DNA from 3 places in the Shewanella mesophila genome. Region 2 is predicted to be linked to each of the others. Evidence: predicted binding sites of a transcription regulator. Region 2 holds the regulator's gene; each other region holds the start of a gene.
The links. Region 2 encodes NrdR, which represses ribonucleotide reductase genes. Its sites were predicted from a motif close to AAACACNANATNTNGTGTTT; they were not measured.
Positions count from the first base shown of each region.

Region 1: the regulator NrdR is predicted to act here: its motif matches at 7,476-7,495, upstream of nrdA (class 1a ribonucleoside-diphosphate reductase subunit alpha).
Region 3: the regulator NrdR is predicted to act here: its motif matches at 6,230-6,249, upstream of nrdD (anaerobic ribonucleoside-triphosphate reductase).

Region 1 is NZ_CP080421.1:2,088,215-2,098,702, forward strand. It holds gene K0I73_RS09145 (Bax inhibitor-1/YccA family protein) at 23-682, opposite strand; gene punR (DNA-binding transcriptional activator PunR) at 836-1,738, opposite strand; gene punC (purine nucleoside transporter PunC) at 1,852-3,114, shown strand; tRNA gene K0I73_RS09160 (tRNA-Ser) at 3,195-3,285, shown strand; gene yfaE (class I ribonucleotide reductase maintenance protein YfaE) at 3,428-3,844, opposite strand; gene nrdB (class Ia ribonucleoside-diphosphate reductase subunit beta) at 3,847-4,977, opposite strand; gene nrdA (class 1a ribonucleoside-diphosphate reductase subunit alpha) at 5,051-7,339, opposite strand; gene K0I73_RS09180 (HAD family hydrolase) at 7,763-8,488, opposite strand; gene ubiG (bifunctional 2-polyprenyl-6-hydroxyphenol methylase/3-demethylubiquinol 3-O-methyltransferase UbiG) at 8,475-9,179, opposite strand; gene gyrA (DNA gyrase subunit A) at 9,490-10,488, shown strand, end outside.
Region 2 is NZ_CP080421.1:2,998,487-3,008,974, forward strand. It holds gene thiL (thiamine-phosphate kinase) at 1-676, opposite strand, end outside; gene nusB (transcription antitermination factor NusB) at 782-1,186, opposite strand; gene ribH (6,7-dimethyl-8-ribityllumazine synthase) at 1,195-1,677, opposite strand; gene ribBA (bifunctional 3,4-dihydroxy-2-butanone-4-phosphate synthase/GTP cyclohydrolase II) at 1,802-2,905, opposite strand; gene K0I73_RS13310 (riboflavin synthase) at 2,972-3,643, opposite strand; gene ribD (bifunctional diaminohydroxyphosphoribosylaminopyrimidine deaminase/5-amino-6-(5-phosphoribosylamino)uracil reductase RibD) at 3,698-4,843, opposite strand; gene nrdR (transcriptional regulator NrdR) at 4,914-5,378, opposite strand; gene glyA (serine hydroxymethyltransferase) at 5,512-6,768, opposite strand; gene K0I73_RS13330 (DUF3943 domain-containing protein) at 7,046-8,584, opposite strand; gene ettA (energy-dependent translational throttle protein EttA) at 8,828-10,488, shown strand, end outside.
Region 3 is NZ_CP080421.1:1,601,855-1,612,342, forward strand. It holds gene K0I73_RS07025 (peptidoglycan DD-metalloendopeptidase family protein) at 1-1,230, shown strand, start outside; gene K0I73_RS07030 (M48 family metallopeptidase) at 1,524-2,027, opposite strand; gene K0I73_RS07035 (DUF3010 family protein) at 2,109-2,549, opposite strand; gene K0I73_RS07040 (DEAD/DEAH box helicase) at 2,708-4,051, opposite strand; gene rssA (patatin-like phospholipase RssA) at 4,280-5,221, shown strand; gene K0I73_RS07050 (hypothetical protein) at 5,317-6,051, shown strand; gene nrdD (anaerobic ribonucleoside-triphosphate reductase) at 6,312-8,429, shown strand; gene nrdG (anaerobic ribonucleoside-triphosphate reductase-activating protein) at 8,514-8,981, shown strand; gene K0I73_RS07065 (YibL family ribosome-associated protein) at 9,068-9,424, shown strand; gene ribA (GTP cyclohydrolase II) at 9,667-10,290, shown strand.

The DNA of each region.
Region 1 (10,488 bases), 910 kb from region 2:
TAGGTCAGATATAAACCACCAATTAATCATCACCGCCCACACCCATAAGGTGCAGAATAGAGATAAATAGATTTAAGAAATCTAAGTACAAGGAGATTGTTGCGCGAATATAATTGGTTTCACCACCATTAACGATACGGCTGGTATCAAATAAGATAAAGCCCGTCATTAACAGTGCAACACCTGCGTTAAGCGCCATAAAGACGGTGCCGCTACCGATAAAGATATTGGCAATACCTGCAACGATAGCAATCACAAGTCCTGCAACTAAAAAGCCTCGCATAAAGGAAAAGTCTTTCTTAGTCGTGAGGGCGTAACCACTAAGGGTAACAAATACGACGGCAGTTAAACCGAGTGCTTGCATAATTAGTTGAGGTCCATTAGCCATACCAGCGTAATGATTTAGCATGTAACCTAATGACGCACCTTCCATACCCGTAAAGGCAAAAACCCAAAACAGCCCTGCAGCGCTTTCCGCTTTACGTAAGGTGACAAAAAGTAAAACCAGTCCCCCAATTGAAAGACCAAGCGATAGCATTGGACCTATCTGCATTACCATTGCGAGTCCCGCGCACAATGCAGAAAATGCTAATGTCATTGACAGTAACATATAGGTGTTCTTCAGTAGCTTGTTTACTTCTTGGGTCGAAGCGTGTCCAGCATAAAGTGTTTCTTGTGTCATCGTAGTCTCCAGTGACTCTAAATAACTTGATGTTCTATTTGAGTATAAATTTACCCATCGGTTCCATTAGATGAATAAGCTTTAACCCTAAATAAAATCAATGATACCTGAGCGGTTCCTCAGGTGAAAGCGATTAAATATTTAAAATACAAACTAGTTAAACCAATCTTTCTGTAGTTTTTCGCTATCGCCTAGATAGTCGAGTACCCATGCCATCGCGGGTGAGGTATTGGTGTCATTCCAGGCTAAACAGCATGGGCTAGGAGCCTTAGGACGTTCGAGTTGTTTTTCGATCAAAGCGCCAGCAGCCACAAAAGGTGTGGCAAAATGCTTCGGCATATAGCCAATCCCAAGTCCTTCACGAAAACAGTTTATGGCGCGTATCCAATCAGGAACCACCAGCCTGCGTTGATTTTCCAGCAGCCAAGTCATTCGCTTCGGTATTTCTCTAGATGTATCTTCTAAACAAATTGAAGGGTAGGACCTAAGCTCATCATCGTGAAGCGGACGATCAATTGATGCTAGAGGATGGTTCTTACTGACGAGGAAGCTCCACTCTATATCTCCCATATCCTTAAAATGATACTCGCCGCCAACGGGAATCGCGGTAGTTGCACCAATCGCAATATCACTTCGTCCCGTAGCAATAGCTTCCCATACGCCATTAAATACTTCGATACGAATGATCAATTCGACATTATCAAAATGGCGATAGAAATCGGCAATAAGCACACTGATTTTGTCTGCCCTGACGATATTATCTAGCGCAATCGACAGGGTCGGCTGCCAACCATTTGCAACTTGTTTAGTATCGACTTTTAACGATTCTAGATTTGTTAGTATCTGCCTGACTTGTTTTACAAAATGCAGACCAGCAGGGGTGAGACTGACGCTTCGATGATGGCGTTCGAACAGTACAACTCCGAGTTCCTCTTCCACTTGTTTGACTGCGTAACTCACAGCGGAAGGGACTTTATGAAGTTTATTCGCTGCCGCCGTAAAACTGCCTACTCTTGCGACCATATCGATAAGTTGCATGGATTGTTCTGAAAGCATCTTGCGACCTCTGCTGTGATTAATTTTGAAGGCTGTAAGCAAAAATAACCGTTTCACAAGCAATTGGCAAGTATCTACACTGCGGTTCTTCTCGTTAGTTACAGTGTGTATGTATGAAATTCATTAATAAAAGCGGTAATTTGCTGTTTCTCGGATATTTAGCGTTACTCAGTATGTTAGGTTTTGTTGCAACTGATATGTATTTACCTGCGTTCAAATCAATTGAACAGACATTTGATGCAAGTGCGAGCCAGGTGGCAAGCTCATTGACCTTTTTCTTAGCAGGCTTAGCCATTGGTCAACTACTTTATGGCCCACTCGTTCAACGCTATGGTAAGCGTGCTAGTTTGCTTATTGGTCTGTTACTGTTTGGTGTAGCAAGCTATACCATCGCGATAAGCGATTCAATGTTAATGTTCAATATAGGACGTTTTTTCCAAGCGCTGGGAGCCTGTAGTGCTGCGGTTATTTGGCAAGCTATTGTGATTGACAAATATGACGCTACGGAAGCACAAAAAGTATTTAGTAATATTATGCCTTTGGTTGCATTGTCACCTGCAGTAGCACCGATCTTAGGTGCCTACGTTCTGGAACATAGCCAGTGGAGAACGATTTTTATCATGTTAACTGTGCTAACCGTATTGTTAATGTTAGCCACGGTATTGTGGGTTAAAAAGGACCCCGTAAAGCGTGATGTTAACGAAAACCAATCTATACGCGTTAGTTATTTAGATATGTTTAAAAGCCCTAAATACCTAGGGAATGTGATGATTTTTGGTGCTTGCTCAGCTGCATTTTTCTCCTATTTGACCCTATGGCCGATTGTGATGGAGCAGCATGGTTATCAAGCTACTGAGATCGGCTTAAGTTTTATCCCGCAAACCATCATGTTCATCGTGGGGGGGTATACGAGCAAGATGTTAATCAGAAGGGTAGGAGTAGAACAAAGCTTAGCGATACTATTGCTATTATTTGGGAGCTGCGTTGCTGGTATTGCGTTTAGCACCTTAATTTTAAGAAGCGATACCATATGGCCATTATTAATCATTTTCTCCATCCTAGCGGCAGCAAACGGTGCCTGTTATCCCATCGTTGTTAATTGTGCGCTACAAGTTTTCAAGCAGGCGTCAGCAAAAGCTGCAGGTTTACAGAATTTTCTTCAGATAGGCATGGCCTTTGGTGCGTCTTCATTGGTAGCTGTATGGGCCCATGAGGGAGAGGTGACTATAGCGCTGGCAATAATCGTAAGTTCTGTCGGAGTATTAGCTGGGTATAAAGTGAGAAAGCTGGCCAATTGGAAAGTGTTAACCAAGGAACTTCAGGCGCCAGATCCTGCAAATATCGCACTATATCGAGATGAGGAGCATAAAGATTGATTGATAGTTAAACGAATAAGTGGCTGTTGGTAATTTTCGCTTTACATCAGGGGGAGTCAGCTATATTATTCGCGGCGTTCGGAGAGATGGCAGAGTGGTCGAATGCACCGGTCTTGAAAACCGGCACGGGTTTATAGCCCGTCTAGGGTTCAAATCCCTATCTCTCCGCCAGATTAAGAAAAAGGCTACTCATTTGAGTAGCCTTTTTCGTTGAGCGACCACAAAAATATTGGCGGCTTGCTTCTATGCAAGGGTTCAATTGACCTAATCACAGCTATTGGGCGGCTTAAATGAGAAGAGGGTAAAACAAGAATTACGCTTCGTTGGTGGCGTATTTGAGGGTTGGATTCGGCTGTTGAGCCTGTTTATGATCTTGGTTTTGGTTACGGTCTTGTTTTGATTGTCGCATGATCACGACGTCGGCCCCTTGAGGTGACAATGACAAATCAAGATCGCCGTCAGGGTGACAACAGCAGGGCAGACACTCATCTGCTTCGAGTTCGACTAAGGGCTCGGTGTGGTAACTGACAGCACCTCGAATGATCTTGGTTTTACAGGCTCCACAAAAACCATTGCGACATTCAGAGAAGATCTTGACTTTTTTTTGCTCTAACGCCTGCAGCAAACTTTGATGCTGCAGGGTATATAACAGAACGGGTTGACCTTGAAGGCTCACAATAGGAGCCTTCTTGAGTGTCAGCTTATTCAAGTTGGTTTTATTTACGCTCATTGTTACAGGTTAAAGTCCGCAAACTCACTCTCATCGATTGAAGAATCGATTTGACCCACAAGATATGAGGAGACTTCAACCTCTTGAGGTGCGACCTGAACAGAATCACTCTCTAGCCAGCTCTTCATCCAAGGCAATGGATTAGTTTGCTCAGCATAAGGACTGACTAAGTTTACTGATTTCATGCGCTCGTTAGTAATGTATTCGACATACTGGCACAGGATCTGCTCATTAAGACCAATCATTGAACCATCTTTGAATAGGTATTTCGCCCACTCTTTTTCCTGCTCGGCGGCCTTAACAAAAATATCGGTCGCGATCTGTTCACACTCTTTGGCGATCTCACCCATCTCAGGATCATCTTTACCGGCTTGCATGATCTTCAGCATGTGCTGAGTACCATTAAGATGTAGTGCTTCGTCACGAGCGATAAGACGAATAATCTTTGCATTACCTTCCATGACTCTACGCTCGGCAAAAGCAAAAGAACAGGCAAAGCTGACATAGAAGCGGATCGCCTCTAATACGTTAACCGATACGGTACAAAGATAGAGTGCTTTTTTGATCTCTCTCCTTGTCACTTCAAGCATCTGGCCATCGATCTCATGCATGCCTTCACCGAGTAAGTGATACGCTTGGCTCAACTTGATCAAATGGTCGTAATATTCTGCAATATCACTGGCACGTTTAAGGATCTCTTGGTTTTCGACGATATCATCGAACACAATCGACGGATCGTTAACGATATTACGAATAATATGGGTATAAGAGCGCGAGTGGATTGTCTCAGAGAAAGACCAAGTCTCAATCCAAGTTTCTAGTTCAGGTAACGACACTAAAGGTAAGAATGCGACGTTGGGTGAACGACCCTGAATCGAATCAAGCAGCGTCTGATATTTCAGATTGGAGATGAAAATGTGCTTTTCATGATCGGGCAGCGCCGCATAATCGATTTTATCTTTACTGACATCAACTTCTTCAGGACGCCAAAAAAAGCTCAATTGTTTCTCAATCAGCTTTTCGAAAACTTCATACTTTTGAATATCGTAACGCGCGACGTTAACCGATTGCCCAAGAAACATAGGTTCTAGTGCGGCGTTATTTGGTGTTTGACAAAATGTTGAGTAGGCCATTTTTTCTATCTTCCGATAATGGGGGCATCAGCCCCCTTAAATTAACGTGTTATACCAATTAACAAATCTATGGTTAGATTTTACATGCGCCGCCAGCGCAACTGTCATCTTCTTTCTCGATAGCGGTGATATCATCGTGGCTATCTGAAGCACCATCACGAGTGTTGTGATAGTAGAGGGTTTTTACACCATATTTGTATGCGGTCAATAGATCTTTAAGCAATACTTGCATAGGTACTTTAGAACCTGGGAAGCGGCTAGGATCATAGTTAGTATTGGCCGAAATAGATTGGTCGACGAACTTCTGCATTAGACCGACTAATTGCAAGTAACCTTCATTACCTGGCATTTGCCACAACAGCTCATAGCTGTATTGATATTTTTCAAAATCGGGCACGACTTGCTTTAGCTGACCATCTTTACTCGCCTTAACGCTAATCAAGCCTCGTGGTGGCTCGATACCGTTGGTCGCATTAGATATCTGCGAGGAGGTTTCCGATGGCATAAGCGCCGACAGTGTCGAGTTACGTAATCCGTGAGTCTTTATCTCTTCGCGCAGCGAATCCCAGTCCAGATGCAGCGGCTCATCACAAATTAAGTCCAAATCACGCTTATAGGTATCAATTGGCAAAATACCTTTCGCATAGTTAGTTTCATGGAACAACGGGCAGGCGCCTAGTTCCTTCGCCAAATTAACCGATGCCTTTAACAGGTAATACTGAATCGCTTCAAAGGTTCTATGAGTGATCCCATTTGCAGAACCATCTGAATATCGAACACCTTCTTTTGCTAGATAATTAGCAAAGTTAATCACACCTATACCTAAGGTACGGCGATTCATAGACGCTTTATGTGCCGAGGTGATCGGGTAATCTTGATAATCCAGTAGGTTATCTAAGGCTCGTACCGCAAGATCCGCTAGAGGTTCTAGCTCTTCAAGATTTTTAATTGCACCTAAGTTAAGCGCCGAAAGGGTACAGAGTGCAATTTCACCATCAGGATCATTAATGTTGTTAAGCGGCTTAGTCGGTAAGGCAATCTCTAAACATAAGTTAGATTGACGAACTGGCGCCACTTTCGAATCGAATGGACTGTGGGTATTACAGTGATCGACGTTTTGAATATAGATACGACCTGTCGATGCACGCTCTTGCATCATTAATGCAAATAACTCTACCGCTTTGATCTGCTTCTTACGTACAGTTTCATCGGCTTCATACTTAAGATAGAGACGTTCAAATTCGTCTTGATCTTCAAAAAAAGCATCATACATACCTGGTACGTCAGATGGGCTGAACAAACTGATCATCCCACCTTGGATAAGGCGTTGATACATAAGCTTGTTGATCTGAACACCATAGTCCAAATGACGGATACGGTTATCATCGACACCGCGGTTGTTTTTAAGTACAAGTAGCGACTCGACTTCTAAATGCCACATAGGGTAGAAGAGGGTCGCAGCACCGCCACGAACGCCGCCCTGAGAGCAAGATTTTACCGCAGTTTGGAAATACTTATAAAAGGGTAAACAACCTGTGTGGAATGCTTCACCACCACGAATAGGGCTTCCTAATGCGCGAATACGTCCAGCATTGACCCCGATCCCAGCACGTTGTGATACGTATTTGACGATCGATGATGCCGTCGCGTTAATGGAATCTAAGCTGTCACCACACTCAATGAGTACACAGGAGCTGAACTGACGTGTAGGCGTGCGCACACCCGCCATAATTGGCGTTGGCAATGAGATTTTAAACGTAGAGGTCGCATCATAGAAACGTTTTACATAATCTAAGCGGGTCTCTTTTGGATATTTAGCGAACAGACATGCTGCCACTAAAATATACAGGAATTGCGCGCTTTCATAGATGTCATGGGTAACTCGGTTTTGGACTAAATATTTCCCTTCCAACTGCTTAACCGCAGCATAAGAGAAATTCATGTCGCGCCAGTGGTCAATATAGCTATCGAGAATATCAAGTTCGTCGCGAGTGTAATCGTTTAGAATATGGGTATCGTATTTGCCCATCTCAACTAGCTTCACAACGTGGTCATAAAGTTTTGGCGGTTCAAATTGACCAAATGCCTTTTTACGTAGATGAAAAATCGCTAAGCGTGCAGACAGAAACTGGTAATCAGGTGATTCTGGCGAAATAAGATCCGCCGCAGCCTTAATGATCGTTTCATGAATGGCTTCAGTTGGAATGCCATCAAAAAACTGAAGATGTGAACGTAATTCAACCTCAGAAACTGAGACGTTGTTGAGTCCTTTTGCCGCCCAAGTGATCACTCTATGGATCTTATCCAGATCGATGATCTCACGTTCGCCACTGCGTTTAGTGACCTGCATATTGCTGTTCATTGAAGATAAGCCTTGAATTAAATATCGCGATGAGGTGAGCCAATATGTTCACCCGACGTTTCCCTGTAAAAACAATCGAAGGGTTAAGAAAAGTGCCTATGCACAACCGATGTTCTAGTGGCTTCGATTATCACCCACACACAATATATGGTGTTTTATATTTTCTAGGATACAAGATAGTGAGGTTGTAGACATATTGCAAGCGTGAATTTAGGGGACAAGTTGTGGATATCTTGGGGGTAAACCTTAGTGTTAGTGACGGCTAACCTTTAAGCCTTGTTTTTAATTGCGATACATGCCAAAGGTTAACTTTTAGCCTGCTGAATTTAAACTTAAGGACCGCTAGTTTTATAATCGATCGAGCAGATCATCATTGACATCAACATTGGTGGGATCGTTTTAACCAAGATAACCTAAGCTTGTTCAGGTATAACTGTTATTCGATGCAGCGTTATTGTATGGATGGGATTGTTTTAGTAAAGCGATAATCTCTTCTGGACGGCTAAAGCTAAAGTCTTGTGGCCAAGTGGCTGGATCATCGTGTTCGGCAATATAACCCCACATGGCAATAGCACCAAGCATATTCGCGTTATGCGCCGCTTCAAGATCGCGCCTAGCATCCCCGATATATAATACCGATCTCGGCGTACATTTTAGTTGCTGCGCCGCCAGTAACATAGGTGCGGCATTGGGCTTACTATAATAGGTCGAATCTCCGCTAATCATTGCTGGCATCAGGGATATCAAATTAAGTTTTTCCAATAAAGGTCTGGCAAAGCGCGCCGCTTTATTGGTTACCACGCCAAAAGGAATTCGATGTTGCTCAAGATAACCAAGCAGTGCTGCAATTCCATCAAATAACAGTGCATGATCGCCATTGACGCGAGCATAATGTACTAGCAGGGCCTGCTGGATCAGCGCCTTGTCCTCGTTACTGAGTGAAGGCTGCGCTGCATTAACCAGTGCTAAGCTACCATTTGATGCTGCGTCTCTAACTTGCTCAAGTGATTTGGTTGGGTAGCCATGTTCAGTGAGGGCAAGATTGAGTGCGTTGACCAAATCGGGGGCGGTATCGACTAAGGTGCCGTCTAAATCGAACAGCACCCCAGTGATATCTATAGAATTTAAATGACGATTAATTATCGTCATTTTTGACCGTCGCTATCATGTAGTTGACGTCAAGATTCTTGGTATAACGGAAGATACCCGTTAGCGGGTTATAAGTGATCCCGGCAGCATCGGTACAGAACAAGTCCGCAGCATCTGCCATCGAAATAAGCTCAGCCGGCTTGATATACTTATTATGATCATGAGTACCAACAGGCAGCATCTTTAAAATATACTCTGCACCAATAACCGTTTCTATATAAGCACGGATATTACGGTTTATTGTCGAGAAGAAAACATAACCGCCTGGTTTTACCATGTCACTGCAGGCTTTTATTACAGAAGCAGGATCGGGAACATGTTCAAGCATCTCCATACAGGTGACGACATCATAATGGCCTACATGGTTATCGCGATGGGCTTCAGCGGTATCTTGGATATAGTTAATTTCAACTCCCGTCTCCAATGCATGTAATCTCGCCACATCTAATGGCTCTGTGCCCATATCTAACCCGTCGACCTTGGCGCCGATGCGAGCCATACTTTCAGAGAGAATACCACCGCCGCAACCGACATCTAATACTCGTTTATCGAAAAGACCGCCGACGGTTTGATCGATAAAGTTTAAGCGTAACGGGTTGAGTTTATGCAGTGGCTTAAATTCACCTTCGGGATCCCACCAAGTTTCGGCCATCTTTTCAAACTTTGCGATTTCTTGCGGATCAACATTCATCGAATTAGACACTTTTAGACCTCTGTCGAGTCGTTATTTTGTAGCCATTATACCGATAGCATTTGATAAACAAAGGAGAATCAATCTGTAACTGGCGAGATATTCAGCAGATCGGTTTTATAGGCGTGAGGTCATTGACCTGAATCAATGTTTATCGGCCTAATCAGTTATTTGAAGGGAAATTTCAATAGGGTCTAGCGACAATAATTATCTGTGTTAGAATGCCAAATCACGTTTTCAGGCTTGACGTAATATTGTCTGGTTTCTGAACAGTATTTTGTCAGCTAAATTTCAAGGGATCGAGCAGTTTATGACTGATCTGGCTTCATCTATAACACCAATTAATATTGAAGACGAATTAAAGAATTCATATTTAGATTACGCCATGAGCGTTATCGTTGGCCGAGCTCTACCTGATGTAAGAGACGGACTAAAACCCGTTCACCGTCGTGTTCTTTTTGCGATGAACGAACTTAAGAACGATTGGAATAAACCTTATAAAAAGTCGGCACGTGTTGTCGGTGATGTTATCGGTAAATACCACCCACATGGCGATACCGCAGTTTACGACACTATCGTTCGTTTAGCGCAGCCTTTCTCTATGAGATATCCACTGGTTGACGGCCAAGGTAACTTTGGTTCTGTCGATGGTGACTCTGCTGCTGCGATGCGTTATACCGAAATTCGCATGGAAAAGTTAGCCCATTCATTATTGGCTGACTTAGAGAAAGAAACCGTCGATTTCGTGCCTAACTATGATGGCACTGAATTTATTCCTGCTGTGCTACCTACACGCGTACCTAACCTATTAATTAATGGTTCATCGGGTATTGCTGTTGGTATGGCGACCAATATTCCGCCACACAACTTAAACGAAGTGGTACAAGGCTGTTTAGCCCTGATTGAGGAGCCAAGTCTCTCAATCGAGCAGCTGATGGAATATATTCCAGGTCCAGACTTCCCAACGGCTGCATCTATCAATGGTCGTAAGGGCATTATTGATGCGTATAAGACGGGGCGTGGACGCGCCGTTATGCGTGCCAAGGCTGAAGTCGAAACTGAAGACAATGGCCGTGAACGTATTATCGTGCATGAGATCCCTTATCAAGTTAACAAGGCTCGTATGATCGAAAAGATCGCCGAGCTAGTAAAAGATAAGAAAATTGAAGGCATTAGCGGTCTTCGCGATGAATCTGATAAAGATGGTATGCGCATCGTTATCGAGATCAAACGTGGAGAAGTGGGCGAGGTTGTACTTAATAACCTTTATGCTCAAACTCAGATGCAGTGCTCTTTTGGTATTAACATG
Region 2 (10,488 bases):
CAGAGCGCTTGAGAACATGGCCGAGATCGGACACTAAACCATCGGAGAGATCGATTGCACTCGAGGCTAAACTGCGCAGAGCCTGCCCCGCTAAGACCCGAGGTGTCGGATAATAATGACGTTGAATAAAATAGGTCGCTGCATCATCGGCAACCGTTTGCTTGCTGCGTAAAACATCTAAACCTAATGCCGAATCACCTAAGGTGCCAGTGACATAGATCCAATCGCCATTTTTTGCGCCGCAGCGAGTTAACGCTTTACCCTTAGGAACTTGACCATTGATAGTGATAGTGATCGATTTGGGGCCACGAGTGGTATCGCCGCCCACTAGCGCAACGCCATAATATTCCGCTGTTTCACTTAGACTCGCACTAAACTCATCTAACCAGGTTTCATCGATTTCGGGCAAGGTGATCGCTAGCGTCATCCATGCTGGCTCAGCTCCCATCGACGCCAAATCCGATAAATTCACAGCGATAGCTTTGTAACCTAGGGCTTTGGCTGGCATATCAGGGAAGAAATGAACATTTTCGACTAACGTATCACAGGTGATAGCAATCGATTTATTTTCAGCGGGATTAACGAGGGCGCAATCATCGCCGACACTTAACTCCACATCACGGCGAGGTTGGCCGCGCCCGGCAAAAAAACGATCTATTACTTTAAACTCTTTCACAGTTTGACAACCATTATAAAGTTAATGCCCGATCCTACATCCTGTAGAACAACATCTGGCGAATGATGGTATAAAAAACGGCATCCTAGGACACCGTTTCGACTATCACTTACGAGCAACTATCTTATCGAGAATACCGTTAACGAACTTATGTCCATCTTCGGCACCAAAAGCCTTAGCAAGCTCGATTGCTTCGTTAATCGCTACCTTAAAAGGGACATCCTTACGGAAGGTTAACTCATACGTCGCTAGACGCAGTACAGCCTTTTCGATAGGTGAAACCTCATCGAACGGACGCTCAATATGAGGAATTATTAACTCATCTAACTGTGCACACTTGGTGGCGGTTCCCGATAGTAGCTCACGGAAGTAGCTAACATCGACACCATCAATTTTCTGCTCGGTTAAAAATTCATGCTCCACATCGGCAACATTGTTTCCGCTTAGCTGCCATGAATAGATAGCTTGTACCGCTAATCGGCGGGCTTTACGGCGCTCTGAAGGTTTCATTCTTGTTCCTAATCTTTCAACTGCTGTTCTAGTTCTTGCAGAACGTTGACCATTTCTAGTAGGCCAAGTGCAGCTTCGCCACCCTTGTTACCAGCTTTAGTACCTGAGCGCTCAATCGCTTGCTCGATAGTATCTGTGGTCAACACGCCGAATGAAACAGGAAGATCGAACTCAAGCGCTACCTGAGCTAAACCTTTGTTACATTCGCCTGCAACAAAATCAAAATGTGGCGTACCACCACGGATCACTGCGCCTAGGGCGATGATACCGTCAAATTTGCCGCTTGCCGCTACGCGACGAGCCGCGAGAGGAAGTTCTACTGCACCTGGTACACGTACAATTGTGATATTGTCGTCTTCAACTTGACCAAAGCGCTTTAGTGTATCAACCGCACCATCAAGCAGACTCTCTACTACAAAGCTGTTGAAACGTGAGATCACGATAGCAACTTTGGCATTTTTCGATTCGATATTACCTTGAACTACGTTCATTTATCTTACCTAAATTAGCTTAAACAAACCCGGCACGGGAAAAAAGAGGCCGTATAATACCACAGCCACTTGCGTTGATCCCCATGCAATTTATATCAAATGAGTGAAATCACTCATATAAGTATTATTCTGAAATATATTCAGTCACTTCTAAACCAAAGCCTGACAGTGAATGATAACGCTTAGGTGAGCTCAGTAGGCGCATAGTGGTCACCCCAACATCAGACAAGATTTGCGAACCGATACCCACTTGACGTGAAGTGCCTTGCCACGGCTTCGCAGCCACAGCTTCGCCATTATCTTCAGCTTCAAATGCCTTAACCTTAGCGAGGATCTCACTTCTATGCTCTTGGTGGCCCAATAGCACGAGCACCCCGCCTTCTTCGGCGATACGAGCCATCGCTTTCTCTAATGGCCAGCTGCGCTTTTCGTCACGTTCACAATAAAGCAGATCGTTAAAGGTGTTTTGCAGATGAACCCGTACCAAGCTATTGGGTTTAACTTCACCTTTTATCAAGGCATAGTTAATTTGATTATCGATAGTGTCACGATAGGTGATCATCTCAAATTCACCAAAGCGCGTTGGCAGTTTACATTTTGCTTCGCGAATGACGGTTGTCTCTTTGGTGTTTCTGTATTCGATTAAGTCAGCAATAGTCCCTATTTTTAGACCATGCTTCTGCGCAAAAACCTCAAGATCGGGACGACGCGCCATGGTGCCATCTTCATTGAGTATCTCAACGATAACCGCTGAAGGCTCAAGACCTGCAAGACGTGCGATATCACAACCCGCTTCGGTGTGACCTGCGCGGATAAGTACCCCGCCTTCTTGCGCCATCAGCGGGAAAATATGTCCAGGTTGCACAATATCAGCTGGCGTAGCCTCTTTGGCTACAGCAGCGAGTACCGTTACCGCGCGATCATGAGCCGAAATACCAGTCGTCACCCCTTCAGCCGCTTCAATCGATACAGTAAAGTTGGTTGAGAATTGAGCGTTATTATTGGTTACCATCAATGGTAAATTAAGCTGCTGACAACGTGCTTTAGTCAAGGTTTGACAGATAAGACCACGGCCATAGGTCGCCATAAAGTTAATCGCTTCAGGGGTCACCAAGTTGGCGGCCATGATGAGATCGCCTTCGTTCTCTCTATCTTCGTCATCCATGAGGATAACCATTTTACCAAGACGAATATCTTCGATAATCGCTTCTATGCTGTGTAGTGCCATTGTAAGACCTTGAAATATTTTTATAGTATGGGTATTTAATCTGCAATTAAACGCTATTGCCAGTTTCTATCTTAAAAATCCTGAGCGAGCTAACAGATCCATCGTGACTTCTGGGGCTTTGTTAACAGTTTCACCTGCTTCTTGACCCGAATACATCATTAAACGCTCTAAATGCCTTGCTATAAGGTCGACTTCGATATTAACGCTGTCACCCGCTTTAAGATGGATAAGTGTTGTTTCGCTGGCTGTATGGGGGACTATGGTGAGACGAAAGTGTTCACCTTGTACCTCATTGACAGTCAAGCTAACACCGTCGATAGTAATCGAGCCTTTGTGGGCAATGTAGCACGCTAAACCTTTAGGTGCAGTCAACCAAAACTCGATTGCTTTGCCGCGATACAAACGCTCATCTACGCTCGCGACGCCATCGACATGGCCACTCACCATATGACCACCTAAACGAGTGGTCGGCGTAACCGCTTTTTCTAAGTTGACCGCCTGCCCCACTTGATAACGAGAAAATCCAGTTAAGGAGACTGTCTCAGCCGAAATATCGGCAACATAGCCATCACTAAGGCACTCAACAACGGTCAAGCACACGCCATTTGTCGCTATGCTGTCGCCAAGTTTAACGTCACTTAAATCCAGCTTACCACTGGCAACCGTAAGGCGAATATCTTCACCGCGGCGCTCAATTTTTCTTAGACTTCCTACAGACTCGATGATCCCAGTAAACATCTCTACCTACTTATTCCTGTGCGCTTGGACCAAACAGATGAACCCCTAGGTTGCTTATCTGCTTGGTGCTAAATTAAATATAAAACGCGTATCGACGCCGACTTTACGTTGATCTTTTACCGCAAGCGTGGGCAATTGTGCCATCTCAGTATAGTCGGGCAAATTGATCAAATTGCGTCCGTGGCTACCTAGAATCTTCGGCGCTTGATAAAGCACTAACTCATCGGCCAATTGGGCTGTCATAAAGGCACCGGCGAGCGTCGCTCCCGCTTCGACCATCACCGCATTGTACTCTTTACCTAAATGCCCTTTCCCAAGGAGATTGAGTAACTCTCTTAGTGGCACTCTGCCATCGACAGCATCGAGTTGCAGGTGACTAACATGTGACGGCCAAGCAGCCTGCGCCTGTGCGCTATAGGGCTCGCATGACACCAGCAATATGGGCGACTCAATCGCAAAAATCTTGGCATCTGAGTTTAATCGGGCTCGGCTATCGAGCACGATTCTTAATGGCTGTTTCATCAGCTCTGGCGCTAATGTCTTAGCAACAAAGCCCAGCTCTTGATAACGAACATTCATGCTAGGATCATCAGCAAGTACAGTGTCGATTCCGGTGATCACCGCGCAGTGACGAGCGCGCATTCGCTGCACATCTCGTCGGGCCTGGGCGCCAGTTATCCACTTTGAGACCCCGTTTGACAGCGCCGTCTTACCATCGAGGCTTGCCGCTAGCTTAATGCTCACCCAAGGAAGGCCCGTGGCCATCCGCTTCATAAACCCAAGATTAAGCTGCGCCGCCTCCTCTTTAAGCAGATCGACATCGACTTGAATTCCAGCCCCTTGCAACATCTTGATCCCGCGACCCGACACTTGCGGATTGGGATCGGTAACAGCGACAACAACGCGAGCGACCTTAGCCTTAATCAAGGCTTCTGCACATGGCGGCGTTCGGCCATAATGACTGCAAGGTTCAAGGGTCACATAGGCCGTAGCCCCTTGAGCTAACTCGCCAGCCATTTTAAGTGCATGCACTTCGGCATGGGGGCCACCAGCAGCAATATGATAGCCTTCGCCGATCACCTTGTCAGCGAGGGTGATCACGCAGCCAACACTTGGATTAGGGCGAGTGGTGTAAAGTCCTTTACGTGCAAGCTTGATGGCTTTTGCCATCATTTCAATATCAAATTTTGACCAAGGCATTAGCCATTATCCACGCAATAAATTAGAAAGGGTCTATTTAGTCGAGCTTGTTTATTCTATTTAGTCGAGCTTAGGTATTCGATTTAGCGTTTTGTAATTTTGCAATCGCATCACCAAACTCAGAGACATCCTCAAAGGCACGATAGACAGATGCAAAGCGAATATAAGCGACCTTATCGAGATGAACTAAGTGATCCATCATCAGGTTGCCTATCATCTCAGAGGTCACTTCTCGCTCACCAGTCGCACGCAGTGTCGATTTGATTTTAGTTAGCGCTTGTTCAATCTGATCCATAGAGACTGGACGCTTCTCTACGGCACGTAACATGCCACCGCGAAGCTTCTCCTCATCAAACGGCTGACGACTACCGTCTTGCTTAACGACCCTAGGCATAACCAGTTCTGCGCCTTCAAACGTAGTAAATCTCTCATGACACTCTAAGCATTCACGGCGACGACGCACCTGATGACCATCGGCAACTAAGCGAGAATCGATCACTTTGGTATCGGTTGCGCTACAAAATGGGCAATACATTGAGCCTCCGGCAGAAAGTCGTTAAGTCATCATCTAACGTCACAATATGCTGCAACCCTAGAAACAAAAATGGCCGCTACTAATATTAACATCAGTAGCGGCCATCGAAGTTTACCTGATTTAAGGCGTAAGGTTAACCGTAAACAGGGAACTTAGCACACAATTCAAGCACCTGATTCTTCACACGCTCAATTGTACCTTGGTTAGTAATGTCATCGAGCACATCACACATCCAGTGGGTTAGCTCAATCGCTTGCTCTTCTTTAAAGCCGCGACGAGTGATTGCGGGTGAACCAATACGCAGACCAGAAGTGACAAATGGTGAACGAGGATCATTAGGCACAGAGTTCTTGTTTACTGTGATATTGGCGTGGCCAAGTGCCGCATCGGCATCTTTACCCGTAATATCTTTAGAAATTAAATCGAGCAGGAACAGATGGTTATCGGTACCGCCAGACACAACATCATAACCGCGTTCGATAAAGGTTTTCGCCATCGCTTTAGCGTTAACAACCACTTGCTCTTGATAAGCCGTAAACTCTGGCTCTAGCGCTTCTTTGAAGGCTACCGCTTTAGCAGCGATAACGTGCATCAATGGGCCGCCTTGTCCACCAGGGAATACCGCAGAGTTTAGCTTCTTGTAGATATCTTCATCATCACATGCAGATAAGATCAAGCCACCACGAGGACCCGCAAGCGTCTTATGAGTTGTGGTAGTAACAACATGTGCATGTGGCAATGGATTCGGGTAGATACCCGCAGCAACAAGACCTGCAACGTGAGCCATATCCACAAACAGATAAGCACCTACTTTGTCAGCGATCTCACGGAATTTGCCCCAATCGATGATGCCAGAATAGGCACTGAAACCTGCGATGATCATCTTAGGCTTATGCTCAACAGCAAGACGCTCAACTTCGGCGTAATCAATCTTGCCAATCGTTTCATCGATACCGTACTGAACCGCATTATAAAGCTTGCCAGAGAAACTCACATGCGAACCGTGAGTTAGGTGACCACCGTGCGCAAGGCTCATACCCAATACGGTATCGCCGCCTTGAAGTAGTGCCATAAACACAGCTGAGTTCGCTTGTGAACCAGAGTGAGGCTGAACGTTGGCATAAGTTGCACCGAAAAGCTCTTTAGCACGAGAGATAGCTAACTCTTCAGCAATATCGACATACTCACAACCACCGTAATAACGTTTGCCAGGATAGCCTTCAGCATACTTATTAGTAAGCTGTGAACCTTGAGCTTCTAGCACTCGAGGGCTGGTGTAGTTTTCTGAAGCGATAAGTTCGATGTGCTCCTCTTGACGACGAGTTTCATCCTGGATCGCTTGAAACAGTTGTGGATCAAAGTCAGCGATATTCATCTCTTTTTTCAGCATTGGTCACTCCAGCTGTAAAGTCTTATAAGTAGGGTTGCGCGGTATTCTACAGTGCAATTGATCACAATCCCAGCGTTTGTAACATGAAATTACTTGCGGTTATGAGTGAGAAATGCTCAGCCAAGCAGCGCCATTTGGCAAACGGGTTAATTGAAGGGTTGTTTTCGCACGACTATTATTTTTCAAGCCGTAAAAGTAATGTTTTACAGCCGCTTGGTAAAAAACACTGTTTCGTATTTTTAACAAAGCGGTTGTCATTTTTACGAATAAATCCCGTTTAATAGTGGAAAGCGATCTGCATCCATGTGCGCTGCTCTGTATCGTCGAGGCGGCTATAGACAGCGGGATTATCTATCCCTTGGATCTCACTACTTCTATCGATACGTTCATGATGCAGACTAAGGCTAATATCTTCATTGAAGGCATAACTTAAATAGACCTGATAACGGTCTCTAGCATCACTAAAGTCAAGATCGTTAATGTTGGGGTTCCAGCCTGGCGTGCGTTCATACTCTTTATCATCGATAGAATCCCAACGCTGAGACTTAAACTTAACACCAAGCAGCAGATCCCGATAGCTCGCCTCTAACGACAAATTGAAGGTATGGCCCCAAGCATAGCCGTACTCCCCTTCCCACAACACCGACTTAGTGCCCCAAAAATATCGGCCTTGAGAAAGATAATCTTTGGTCGCAAAGGGTTTAACCATGGCAAAGTCACCAAAAATATCGCTACGCACTTCAATATTAATATCTTGAGTAGACCAAGTTCCGCCTAAGGATAATCCCAATAGATTAACTACGGCATAGAAATCTTCATCTAGCTCAACCCCCAAACTGGTGTATTCCATGCCCGTAGAGGGGCCAATATAAAAACTATGGGACCAACTATCCGCTAGCAAACTATCACCTTGCAAAGAACTGGCATATCCCCCTAGTAACAGTTGAGTCGACATCTGCCACTCATCGACCCCCTCTTGTGACACTGCGGTTTCCATCTCCATCTCAACTAAAGTGGGAGTTCCACTTAATGTATCGTAGTGACCAGCACGGCTATCGATACTCGCTTTCATCCCTAAGGTGACCATAGTCGTATTTACATCGGCGAGCGCTTTATTGGAATAGCGTACTCCCGTGTATAAGGAAAACTCATCTTGAGCTTTGCTGCGATTAAAACGTGGCGGACTGGCATAATCGAACCAGCCTCTTATGGTTTGTGATGGATTAAACACCCAGCCTAATGTCGTCGGGATCCAGCCATCCTTTGTCGCTAGCATTTCTGAAAACTGAAACAAGCTCTCACCGAGTACTGCACCGCCCCAGGTGGTCACTATCTGATCGTTGATACTGACCACCTCTTTGTACTCGGCAAACACTTCCCACACGGTAGACGCGAAAAAGGTCCCCAGCGTCGATTCATAGTAATTAAACCCATGGTTGCGAAACGCTTGGTAATATAAAGCGCCAGCATAGGCATGACCCCAATTCATACCGATATCATTGTCGTCGTACTTCCAAGACTCATTATTGGTTAGACGATCATAGAAGAACTTGCTGGTATCCCCCTCGATCTCATAGTCATAATCATCTTCCATGCTGTCAGAGCCCGCTTTGTAAAGCAGCGCGCCAAGCCCGAGGACCGTCGTTAATTCCACCGTTGCACCAAGCCAACTCTTCTCTTTGGCAAGGTCCACAGGCAAATTGTCATTAGAAGAAAGAGGAGCGGAGTCGAAGGTTTCTGCTGCTTGGGCGGAAGCAAAGCTTCCACAAATCAGTGCCACCATTAGCGCGGCAGGGGTTAATCTAGTGTTTATCAAGATGAGTCCTTTATCTATAACTGTTTTTCTTAGGTATGACTGTTTTTCAACGATATGACTGGGTGCCCCCTTCATGTTGGCCAGATGTTAACAACATTTACCTGTTCACGCCAAACTTAACAATCACATCACCATGAGACGATTTACAACTGCATGTTAAATCAATCACCTAAAATCCGATTTAAGTTCAAACTCGATTGAAGTAGAATTGCCACAATTCTTTTGTCAATGAGTAAATTTGTCATGGCTCAGTTTGTATACAGCATGCTACGTGTGGGCAAAATTGTCCCGCCTAAAAAGCAGATCCTTAAAGATATCTCTTTAAGCTTTTTCCCAGGTGCCAAAATCGGTGTTCTCGGTCTCAATGGTTCAGGTAAATCGACACTTCTTCGCATCATGGCCGGTATTGACACCGAGATTGAAGGGGAAGCTCGCCCAATGCAGGACCTTAAGATTGGTTACCTGCCACAAGAACCCAAACTCGATGAACAGCAGACCGTTCGCGAAGCGATTGAAGAGGCGGTATCGGAAGCGAAACACGCACTGACTCGTTTAGATGAGGTCTACGCACTTTACGCCGAGCCCGATGCCGACTTTGATGCCTTAGCCAAGGAACAAGGTGAGTTAGAAGCGATCATTCAAGCCCAAGATGCTCATAATCTCGATAATATCTTAGAGCGCGCGGCCAATGCGCTACGCCTACCCGATTGGGATGAGAAGATTGAAGTCTTGTCCGGTGGTGAGCGCCGCCGTGTCGCAATCTGCCGCTTGCTGCTCGAAAAGCCTGATATGTTGCTGCTGGACGAACCCACCAACCACTTGGATGCCGAATCGGTCGCTTGGCTTGAGCGCTTCCTACAAGATTACACAGGCACAGTGGTGGCGATCACCCACGATAGATATTTCCTCGACAATGCCGCTGGCTGGATCTTAGAACTTGACCGTGGTGAAGGTATTCCATGGGAAGGTAACTACTCTTCATGGCTAGAGCAAAAAGATGCTCGTCTTAAGCAAGAATCAGCCACCGAGAGTGCTCGCCAGAAAACCATCGCCAAAGAGCTTGAATGGGTACGCCAAGGTGCTAAAGGGCGTCAATCTAAGGGTAAGGCCCGTATGGCGCGTTTTGAAGAACTTAATACCAACGATTACCAGAAACGTAATGAGACCAATGAGCTGTTCATTCCGCCAGGACCTCGTTTAGGTGACAAGGTTATCGAAATTAATAATCTGACCAAATCCTACGGCGATAGAGTATTGATCGATAACCTGAGCTTCTCTGTACCCAAAGGGGCTATCGTCGGTATTATCGGTGCCAACGGCGCGGGTAAATCGACCCTATTTAAGATGATCTCAGGTGCGGAGCAACCAGATAGTGGCAGCGTCGAACTGGGTGAATCGGTACAAATAGCCTCTGTTGAGCAGTTCCGTGACTCGATGAACGACAAAAATACCGTATGGCAAGAGATCTCGGGTGGGCTAGATATTATGCGCATCAACAATACAGAGATCCCAAGTCGCGCCTATGTGGGTCGCTTTAACTTCCGTGGTGGCGATCAACAAAAGATCATCGGCACTTTATCAGGCGGTGAGCGTAACCGAGTCCATCTGGCTAAACTGCTACAAGCGGGCGGTAACGTATTACTGCTCGATGAACCAACCAACGATCTGGACGTCGAGACCCTGCGCGCCTTGGAAGAAGCGTTGCTTGAATTCCCAGGCTGTGCCATGGTGATCTCCCATGACCGTTGGTTCCTCGATAGAATCGCGACCCATATTTTAGATTACCGCGATGAAGGGAAAGTAAACTTCTATGAAGGTAACTACACTGAATATTCAGCTTGGTTAAAAGAAACATTAGGCACAGATGTGATTGAACCGCATCGCCTAAAATACAAGCGAATGAA
Region 3 (10,488 bases), 1.4 Mb from region 2:
CCTGCGCCCCATAGAAAAATATTAATGGCTGCGAGTCTGCTGGTGGGGATATCGCTATTGTGGCCAAGTCAGAAGCAGGTTTTACCTCAGCGCATTCCTGTGACACTCGATGTCGAATCTCTGGTATCTAATCTCTCTGCAACCGAAACCGACACCATTGCAGAAATCCATCCCAATTATGTCAAAACCATCGTTAGCGGAGATACCTTAAGCGGATTATTCGTTGAGGCTAACCTTGATCAGCAAACCATGTATAAAGTGCTTGAGGCGGATCTTGATATTTTGGCACTAGATACCCTTAAGCCTGGAAATATTATTCGTTTTTGGCTCGATAATGACGGCCAATTAACTAAGTTGGAACTGTATTTTAATGCCGCTCGCCAAGTGGTCTTTAGCCGCTACGAAGAGGGCGGCTTCAAGGTTGACGAAATTAATATCGAAGGGATTTGGCAAAATAAGTCGCTAGTTGGTGAGATACAAGGCTCGTTTTATCTATCGGCGCAGCGAGCTGGATTGACTGCTGCTGACATTCAACGTGTCGAATCATTACTCAAAGAAAAACTGAATTTTGCGCGTGACTTACGTGCCGGTGACGAGTTTTCTGTACTCATGAGTGAGCAGTATATCGATGGTGAAGTCACTGGGAATAGCGATATTTTGGGAGTTCATATCCAGCGTGGTCGCAGCGCTATCAACGCCTATCAAAACAGCGATGGTAACTTTTATGATGAACAAGGACGCAGTCTCGCCAGAGCATTTCAACGTATTCCGCTACAAAAGAATTATCGAATTAGTTCACGGTTTGACCGTCATCGTCATCACCCGGTAACAGGCCGCACTGCGCCTCATAATGGCACCGATTTCGCGACTCCGACGGGGACTCAAATTATTGCACCGGGTGACGGTATCGTCTCTATGGTGACCGACCATAGATATGCTGGTAAGTATGTGGTGATCGAACATGGTAATAAGTATCGCACCCGTTATCTGCATCTTTCCAAAGCATTAGTGCATAAAGGGCAGCGGGTTTCTCGTGGTCAAGTGATTGCCTTATCGGGCGCTACCGGTCGTATTACGGGGCCGCATCTTCATTATGAGTTCCATGTTAATGGCCGCCCAGTCGACCCGATGAAAGCCGACATTCCGATGGCCAGTACCTTGTCTAAGAAGCAGATGACTGAATTTAGCCAATTGGTGAAAGTGCGTAAGATGTTAATGGGACAAGTGTAGAATCGTCTCAATTTCTCGCTGAGATGTAAAAAGTAAAAACCACCTACGTCAATAGGTGGCGAAATTCACTCTGCCACTACAACCATCAATTAGTTTTCGTCTGAAATCAAGTGAATGAAAGTGATGGAGTAGACTATGTTGAATGGCTTATAAGCTGATTTAACCATATCTCCGTTAGACTCAGTGTTACAGTAAAGCTTTGCTAGCGGTGCTGCGCAAACTTCTAAATTAGGGTAGAAAAGCTCCCTGTTTAGGCGTATATCAAAAGTCACCTTCTTAAGAAGGTGGATTCTTTATATAGATGCGTTTTCTAATTCGAGCATGGTTAGCCAAAGCCTCAAATCAAACTCCAACTGGTGATAATCACCTTCCATATGACAGCAGAGCTGATAAAACGCCTTGTTATGATCTTTCTCTTTTAAATGAGCAAGTTCATGTACAACCACCATACGTAAAAACGGCTCTGGTACCTGCTTAAGCTTGGATGAAATACGGATCTCATTTTTTGACTTAGTCTTACCACCATGATTTTTGGCGATATAGCTGTGCAGGCCTAAGGCTTGCTTTTTTAGGGTGATTTTGTCGTCATAAAGCACTTTGTTGAGTGGCTGAGACTTTTTAATATACCGATTTTTAAGGGCGATGGTATAGTCGTACAACGCTTTATCGCTGCGTAGTTCGTGGAGGTCTGGGTAGCGCTTCTCAAGTACAGATCGGAGTCTGTTCTCGGCGATAAGAGTGTCGACCTGAGATAAGATTTCGTTGCTGTAGCCTTGGAGGTAAGTCAAAGTATTCATTATGATAAACCGGGCTAATGTAGCCCGGCGAGCCTATTGGCAGTAGAAGTAAAGTGATTTAGCGAAATGGCTAATTATCGACTATTCGTCTTTAGCAAATATGCGTTGGTTATGCAGAGTATAAGCCACTTCAAATGCACTCTTTTGAAAACGCTTAAGATCGAGCCCATCAAAGTCAACCATCGGTGGGTTACGCTTCAGTTGCTCTTTCATCGTTACTGGTGAAATAAGGTGCACGGGCAAACCGCATAACTGAATCGCCGCTTCCATCTTAAAACTGGTGGCACTGCCTGCTAGTTTTCCCTTTTGCTCGCGCTCGATTAGTGCAACTTCATCGACTTTGTAGTCTTCCATCAATTTAGCGAAAGCAAAGTGAAACTCTTTAATTGATTCTGTCTTGGCTGAATTGGATACCGTTAATGAACGAGAACGGCATTCTGGCACGTTAAAAGTATCACCTTCATAACTTAATAAACTGATGATGGCTTCGCCACCTTTTAACTCAATGCCACAAACTCTCATGATAAACCTAATATAAAAACCATAATGACGCTTATTGTAACCTTAATTGGTCAAATGAGCAGTAGTTGCGAAAATAAATTCACATAGAAAATTGTTGTTTAGTGATTTTCTTTGATAACAAATTGAAAAGAGCGGTGCGATGACCGCTCATTTTGAAATTAATCTTCAGGGGTGTCTTGCAGTTTTGATTTAGGCTTGCGCAACATAGGTGCATCACCCACATCAATACCGGTAATAAAGCGTTTATCACGATTGTCTTTTGCTTTAGTCGCCGATTTGGCTTTGGTTGGACGAGCCTTCGCTTTTGTCACCTTTTTCGCGGCACTTTTACCTGGGTTAGGTTTCGCTTTTAAACCACTGAATTTGGGTTTTAGCCCCTCAATTTCACTCAGCTCGAAGTTTTTGCGCAAAAATAGCTGCACTTGCTTAAAGTTGTCCCAATCTTTAGGGCCAACGAGAGAGAGTGCATCGCCTTTCGCTCCAGCGCGTCCAGTTCGACCTATGCGGTGGATATACTCTTCTGCCAACTTGGGCATGTCGAAGTTAATCACTAAGGATACATTAAGCAGATCTAAACCCCGTGATGCGACATCTGTGGTAACTAAGATCTGTTGTTGACCGCGACTGAACTGGTCCATGATCTGATTTCGCGCCGATTGCTTAAGCTCTCCACTTAATGATGCTGTGGTAAACCCTTGCTCTGCCAGCTTTAGCGCGAGTCTGTCTGTGTCATTTCGGGTGGCCGTGAAGATTATCACTTGCTTGTGTTGCTGCTTTTTAAGCAGGGCCAATAGTAACTTTTCTTTATGATCCAAGTGGTCGCAAAGATAGATTTTTTGGGCAATATCTTGGTTTTCAACATGGGATGCGCCAATTGAAACGTGTTCAGGCTCTTTTAGCAGTTCGCTGGCGATCTCATTGATTTGACCATGATCTAAGGTTGCCGAGAACATCAAGGTTTGACGGCGCTTATGATCGGCGGCTTTGTTGATGGCACGCAGTTGATCTGCAAAGCCTAAATCCAACATCCGATCTGCTTCATCCAAAATCAGTAATTCAAGCCCATTAAGATGCAGATGATTTTGTTTTAGGTGATCGGCTAGGCGTCCAGGTGTTGCCACCACAAAATGGGGGTCTCTTGCTAAGCCTTTTGCCTGATCATTGAAGTTTTCACCACCCAAAATCTTCATCGCTTTATATTGGGTATTGGCCACCAATAGTCGAAGCTGGCTATACACTTGGGTTGCTAGCTCGCGAGTGGGCAATAAAATAAGTACACGAGGATCGCGTTTACTTAATGCTCTAGTGGAGATAACGCGCTGCATCGCTGGCAATAAAAAGGCGAGGGTTTTCCCTGAGCCAGTTTTAGATGATGCCATTAGATCTCTTCCCGATAGGCCTACAGGTATCGATTGCTCTTGGATCTCGGTCGGCTTTTCGATGCCCATATGTTCTAGGCTGGTTAGTAGGCGTTTATCGAGTGAAAAATCTGAAAATTGCAAAGGTGTGCTCCAAAATAACGGTAAGGCGGCATTATACATCGACTTGTACGTTTCAGCCATTAGCATTGATGTTTGTTCATAGTGCGGCGCGCTGGAAATTGAACTTAGCCGAATTATTTTCCGGCTAAAGGCTGATTGGCTAGATGCTTTAACATATGATGAAGTTATTCGTGGTGTAAACACCCACTGTTAATCGAGATGGATCCTAACTAGATGGAGAGTAATTAGATGGCGAATATTGGCATCGCTTTGGGCAGTGGCGCCGCAAAGGGATGGGCACACATAGGCGTGCTCAATGAACTGGCAAAAATGGGCATTAGGCCAAACAAGGTTGCAGGCTGTTCGATAGGCGCTGTTGTCGGGGCGGCATATGCTCAAAACAACTTAGATGATTTACAACAATGGGTCAGTAGTTTTTCGAGTTGGGATGTACTTGGCTTGATGGATCTGAGTTGGCGTAAAGGCGGCCTTATTGGTGGTGAGAGAGTCTTTGATGTGATGCAGCAACATATCGGTGATCTTGATATCGAAAAGATGAACTTACCTTTTGCGGCAGTGGCCACCGATCTATACAACGGCCAAGAGATCTGGTTCCAGAAGGGAAGTCTACGTCATGCAGTAAGGGCATCCTGTTCGATGCCAGGAATTCTACCGCCGGTAAAAATTGGTGAGCGATGGCTAGTCGATGGAGCCGTTGTTAATCCAGTCCCTATATCGGTAAGCCGAGCGATGGGCGTTGACTTAGTGATTGCAGTCGATCTGTATGGCCACAGGAAAACGCGCCTCGAACAGTTACCCGTATCGCTCTCGTCTAGTGATAAGGTCGTCGAGGGCAAGCATGATAAAGATCGTGGTCAAGAGGTTGGTTTCATGGATTTGCTGGCGCGTGGTCGAGAGTATGTGTCTGGGCTAACCGATAAGTTCTCCTTGGGAAATAACAGTCAACCTGGCATGCTGGCGGTTATGTCCCAATCGATGGATATTCTTGAGCAGCGCCACAAGCGCATTCGTTTGATGGGCGATCCGCCAGATCTCTTGATCACCCCGAACGTTGCCGATATTGGTACTATGGAGTTTCATCGCGCCGATGAAGCGATTGCGGCCGGCGAGTTTGCGGTTAAACAAGTCGCGCATATTATTGAGGCTAGGTTTGCTGAGCGTCATGCCTAAGACGTATTCATTATGTTTTGTCTCCGCTTAACAGGGAGAGCGTAGAAAGTGTTTTAGGCTGATCATAAAAAACGGCTTAGTTTTTGCTTTGTTGGATGAATCGTTTAGTAGTCGATATTTTGACAATGAATCCAATTAGTAGCCTTCTATCTTCACCTAATAACACAATCGCAACAGAGGCTTATGGGAATGCTGTTAATAGTGAACCCCAAAGTCAAACGAGTTCCGTACACAGTGATAAAGTTAGCCTGTCTAATAAGGCTAATACCGATAAGGTGACGGGGCCGGCGATTGCAGAAGAGGCTGTGTCATTGTCTCCTCGAGCAATACGCGCTCAAAAAATTGAGGCAATGGCTAAAGATTTCTTTGCTGACGGTCAGTTTACCACGGCTCAAATTCCCAAACTGATCCAGCGTTTGCATCAAGATGGTATTTTGTCTGACACTCAATTAAATCGTTTAAGTTCGGCAGGCTTTGATATCCCCGAACCCAGTGCGCAGAAACAAAGTCTAACGGATTTCATTGACGAGCAAAAAGAGACCTTAGCGCAGACAGATCCCGAGAGCGTATTAATGACGGTTCTCGATGATGCTAAATCAGTATTGGGTAATATGGATAGCGTTGATGGGGCGCTGTACAGTCAAAAAGCGGCCAGAGTGTCAGCCCAGTTGTCGGTATTTATTAATGGTGACATGCCGATGGAACAGCTTGATAAGAAGCAGTGGCAGGGGCTTAAGTCAACAATGCAGTTAGCAGCTTCGATGGGTAATTCACAACAGTTTTCGGGACAAATGAACAGTTATTTGGCGTTATCTAAGCGGATTACGTAATTTCTTAACAGTTATCCACAGTTTTTACCAACTTTTTACATTATCTAGCTCTGTTTACCTCTGCGGTCAAGGCCACTTTATAAGATAAGTGGTCTAGTTTGCAGTAATCTCTCGTCACAAAATTCCATCCGTAAAATCATGATCTGGATCAAGGTACTCGACCTCAGTTTGTAGCTTAATACCCTACATATTGTGCTTTGACGTTATAATTGCACTATATATGGTGTCATTTTGAACGTTACTTGAGGAGATAATAGACAATGCCAGTAGTTATTAAGCGGGATGGTTACCGCACGCCTTTTGACGAAACAAGGATTCGGGATGCGGTGATAGCGGCTGCTCACTCAGCAGGTATTGAAGATGTTGCCTACGCGACCCAAGTCGCGACTCAAGTAGCCGAAAAGATGGCCGATGTTGCAGAGGTCGATATTCATGATCTGCAAGATGCCGTCGAAAATCAATTAATGGAAGGGCCCTATAAGTCACTTGCACGGGTTTATATCGAGTATCGCCATGATCGCGATGTTCATCGTGAAGTCAGTAGCCGCCTAAATCAAGATATTCGTGGCCTTGTAGAGCAGAGTAATGCCGCATTGCTAAATGAAAATGCCAATAAAGATTCAAAGGTGATCCCAACCCAACGGGATCTGCTTGCTGGTATTGTGGCAAAACACTATGCCACTCGCCATATCTTGCCTAAAGATGTGGTGTCTGCCCATGAGGCGGGTGAGATCCACTATCACGATCTCGATTACGCACCATTTTTCCCCATGTTTAACTGCATGCTAATTGATTTGGCTGGCATGCTGACCCATGGATTTAAGATGGGTAATGCTGAAATTGAGACCCCTAAATCGATCTCAACCGCGACGGCGGTAACCGCACAGATCATCGCTCAAGTGGCGAGTCATATCTATGGTGGCACTACGATCAATCGTATCGATGAGGTGCTAGCTCCATTTGTGGCAAAAAGTTACGACAAACATTATCAAGTGGCGCTCAAGTGGGGGATTACCGATGCGAAAGCATTTGCGACCCAGCAGACAGAGAAAGAGTGTCATGATGCATTTCAATCGTTAGAGTATGAAGTGAATACTTTGCATACCGCAAATGGACAAACGCCGTTTGTAACCTTTGGTTTTGGTCTAGGTACCTCATGGGAGTCGCGTCTTATTCAGGGCTCTATGTTGAAAGTACGTATGGCGGGTCTGGGTAAAAACCGTAAGACAGCGGTATTCCCTAAACTGGTATTTGCCATTCGCGATGGCATTAATCATAAAGGTGGTGATTGTAACTACGATATTAAGCAGATGGCCTTGAAATGCGCGACCATGCGTATGTATCCAGATATCTTAAATTATGAACAGGTTGAAAAGGTCACTGGCTCATTTAAGACGCCGATGGGATGTCGCAGTTTCCTTGGTACCTACGAGGAAGATGGTGAATTAATCCATGAAGGCCGTAACAATTTAGGTGTGGTCAGCCTCAACTTGCCGCGAGTTGCGTTGGAAGCCGATGGGGATGAAGCGCGTTTCTTCGCTATTTTGGATCAGCGTTTAACCACTGCGCGCCGTGCATTAGATACCCGTATCGAACGTCTCGAAGGGGTTAAGGCTCGTGTTGCGCCAATCCTTTATATGGAAGGTGCCTGTGGCGTACGTTTACGCGCCGATGATGATATTAGCGAAATTTTTAAAAATGGCCGTGCGTCAATTTCGTTAGGCTATATTGGTTTACATGAAACGGTGAATGCGCTTTATGGCGATGAGACACATCTATTTGATAGCGAGCAGTTACGTGATAAAGCTCTGGCCATCATTGAGCACCTAAAAGAAGCCACGGTGCGCTGGCGCGAAGAGACAGGTTATGCGTTCAGTTTGTACAGTACGCCAAGCGAAAACCTATGTAGCCGTTTTTGTAAGCTAGATACCAAAGTCTATGGGGTTATCTCTGGTGTGACCGATCGCGGTTACTACACCAATAGCTTCCACCTCGATGTGGAGAAGAAGGTTAACCCATACGATAAGCTGGATTTTGAGATGCCATACCCAGCGCTGACCAATGGTGGGTTTATCTGCTATGGGGAGTACCCCAATATGCAGCATAATATAGAAGCACTTGAAAACGTGTGGGATTATAGCTACAGCAGAGTTCCTTATTATGGTACTAACACACCGATTGATGAGTGTTATGACTGTGGTTTTACCGGCGAGTTTAGCTGTACGAGTAAAGGGTTTACGTGTCCTAAATGTGGTAACCATGAACCCAGTCGGGTGTCGGTGACACGTCGAGTTTGCGGTTATTTAGGTAGCCCTGATGCGAGACCGTTTAATTATGGGAAACAGGAAGAAGTAAAGCGCCGAGTAAAGCACTTATAGCAATACTACTGCATTAACGGCGATAGGTTTCACGGTAAAAGACGTCTTAATTGGCGTCTTTTTGTCTGATAAAGGTTTAGTTTGATGAATTATCACCAATATTTTCCCATCGATGTTGTTAATGGTCCTGGAACTCGAGTAACTCTGTTTGTTTCGGGCTGCGAGCATCAATGTCGTGGCTGTTATAACCAATCGACGTGGAATCCTTGCTCTGGACATCTGTTTGACGATGGTATGGTTGAGCAGATATTAACTGATTTAAAAGATAATCGTATTCATCGCCGCGGATTGTCGCTTAGTGGTGGCGATCCGCTTTATCCGCAAAATGTGAGTGCTATTTTAGCCTTGGTTAAATGTGTTAAGGCTGAATGCCCAAGCAAAGATATCTGGCTGTGGACTGGTTATAGGCTCGACGAGCTCGATAAGACGCAGCGCCAAGTGCTTGACTATATTGATGTGTTGGTTGACGGAAAATTTGATCAGTCTCTTGCCGATCCTAGTTTGATATTTCGTGGTAGTAGTAATCAGGTGATCCATCATTTCTCTCAATAGTGGTATAATGCCGACCAGACAAACGGGAATCGTCAGATTTGATACTTAGTCGACCCGATATTATGGTTATTTTTTAAGGCAAGTTAATGAATTTAAAGCAAGAGTTGCAGCAGCTTAATGATCGTCTAGACAAGTGTCGTCGTAAATTAGATGCGGCTGAAAAACGCGGTGATCAAGCGGTGATTTTACAGTTTAAGCAAGAGATTAATGCTGTAACTAAGCAGATTTCCAGTGTAAGAAATCAACAAACGCGATTACTTAATAAAAAAGGTACTGATGTGAAATCACTGCCTTTTAGTCGTGAACTGACTAAAGCTGAACAAGCCGATATGGGTAAGCTTAAGAAATCAGTTCGTGGATTAGTGGTTGTGCATCCAATGACTGCCTTAGGTCGTGAAATGGGACTCACTCAAGTCACAGGCTTTGCCCTTAAGCCATTCTAAGCTGTCGTTAATGTTTATTAAGAGTGCGTGAGCGATGTCATATCGCTCATTGATGACACGGCGTATGCTTATAAACCATTTTTAGGTTTACTCGGTGAAGCAATAACCGATTCAATTCGTCGGCTATTTCACTATCAGGTAAAAACACATAGAATGCTCGGTCTGAGAATTAAGGTCGCTTTACTGCCTTAAATTTATTTATCGCTGACGTTTAAGTCTGAGCTAGTAGTAAAGGTTATTTCATGTCGATTAAGTATGTCGCTACTTCAAAATTACCTACGCCATGGGGCGTTTTTGCAATGCATGGTTTTGAAGACACTGACACAGGCAAAGAACATGTCGCACTGACATTTGGTGAGTTAGATAGCAATACGCCTATTCTTGGTCGTATTCATTCAGAATGCCTTACGGGTGATGCGTTGTTTAGCTTACGCTGTGACTGTGGTTTTCAACTGCAAACCGCGATGCAAAATATCGCTGAAGCGGGTCAGGGCTTTATCTTATATCTCCGTCAAGAAGGTCGCGGTATTGGCTTGTTAAATAAGATCCGTGCCTACGAGCTGCAAGATCAAGGGGCTAATACGGTAGAAGCCAACGAGCGGTTAGGCTTTGACGCCGATATGCGTAAGTACGATATGATCAAGCCTATGATGGACAATATAGGTGTTCATCAGGTTAAGCTAATGACTAACAATCCTCGTAAAGTCAAAGCAATGAAAGAGCTTGGAATCGAGGTCGTTGAGCGGGTGCCACTGCAGGTCGGTAAAAATCGTTATAACGAAGCCTATCTAAAAACTAAGTCAACCGAACTTGGTCATATGATGTCTGAATATCATTTTACGGAAGATAAGGGCTGCAACTCCTAATCATCTTCTCAAACTCATGGCGGCTAGCTTTTAATTTGGCAAGTCGCTATAGTTTTTAGCTTTAATTTGTTTGTTAACTAAAGCTTCCTATTCTATATGCCGATACGCATATCTCTGTTTCTTACCTGTATACTCTTTGGTTTAGCTAGCTTTTCTGCTGTGGCTGAACATGAATAAGATTTTGCTCATTATGCATTT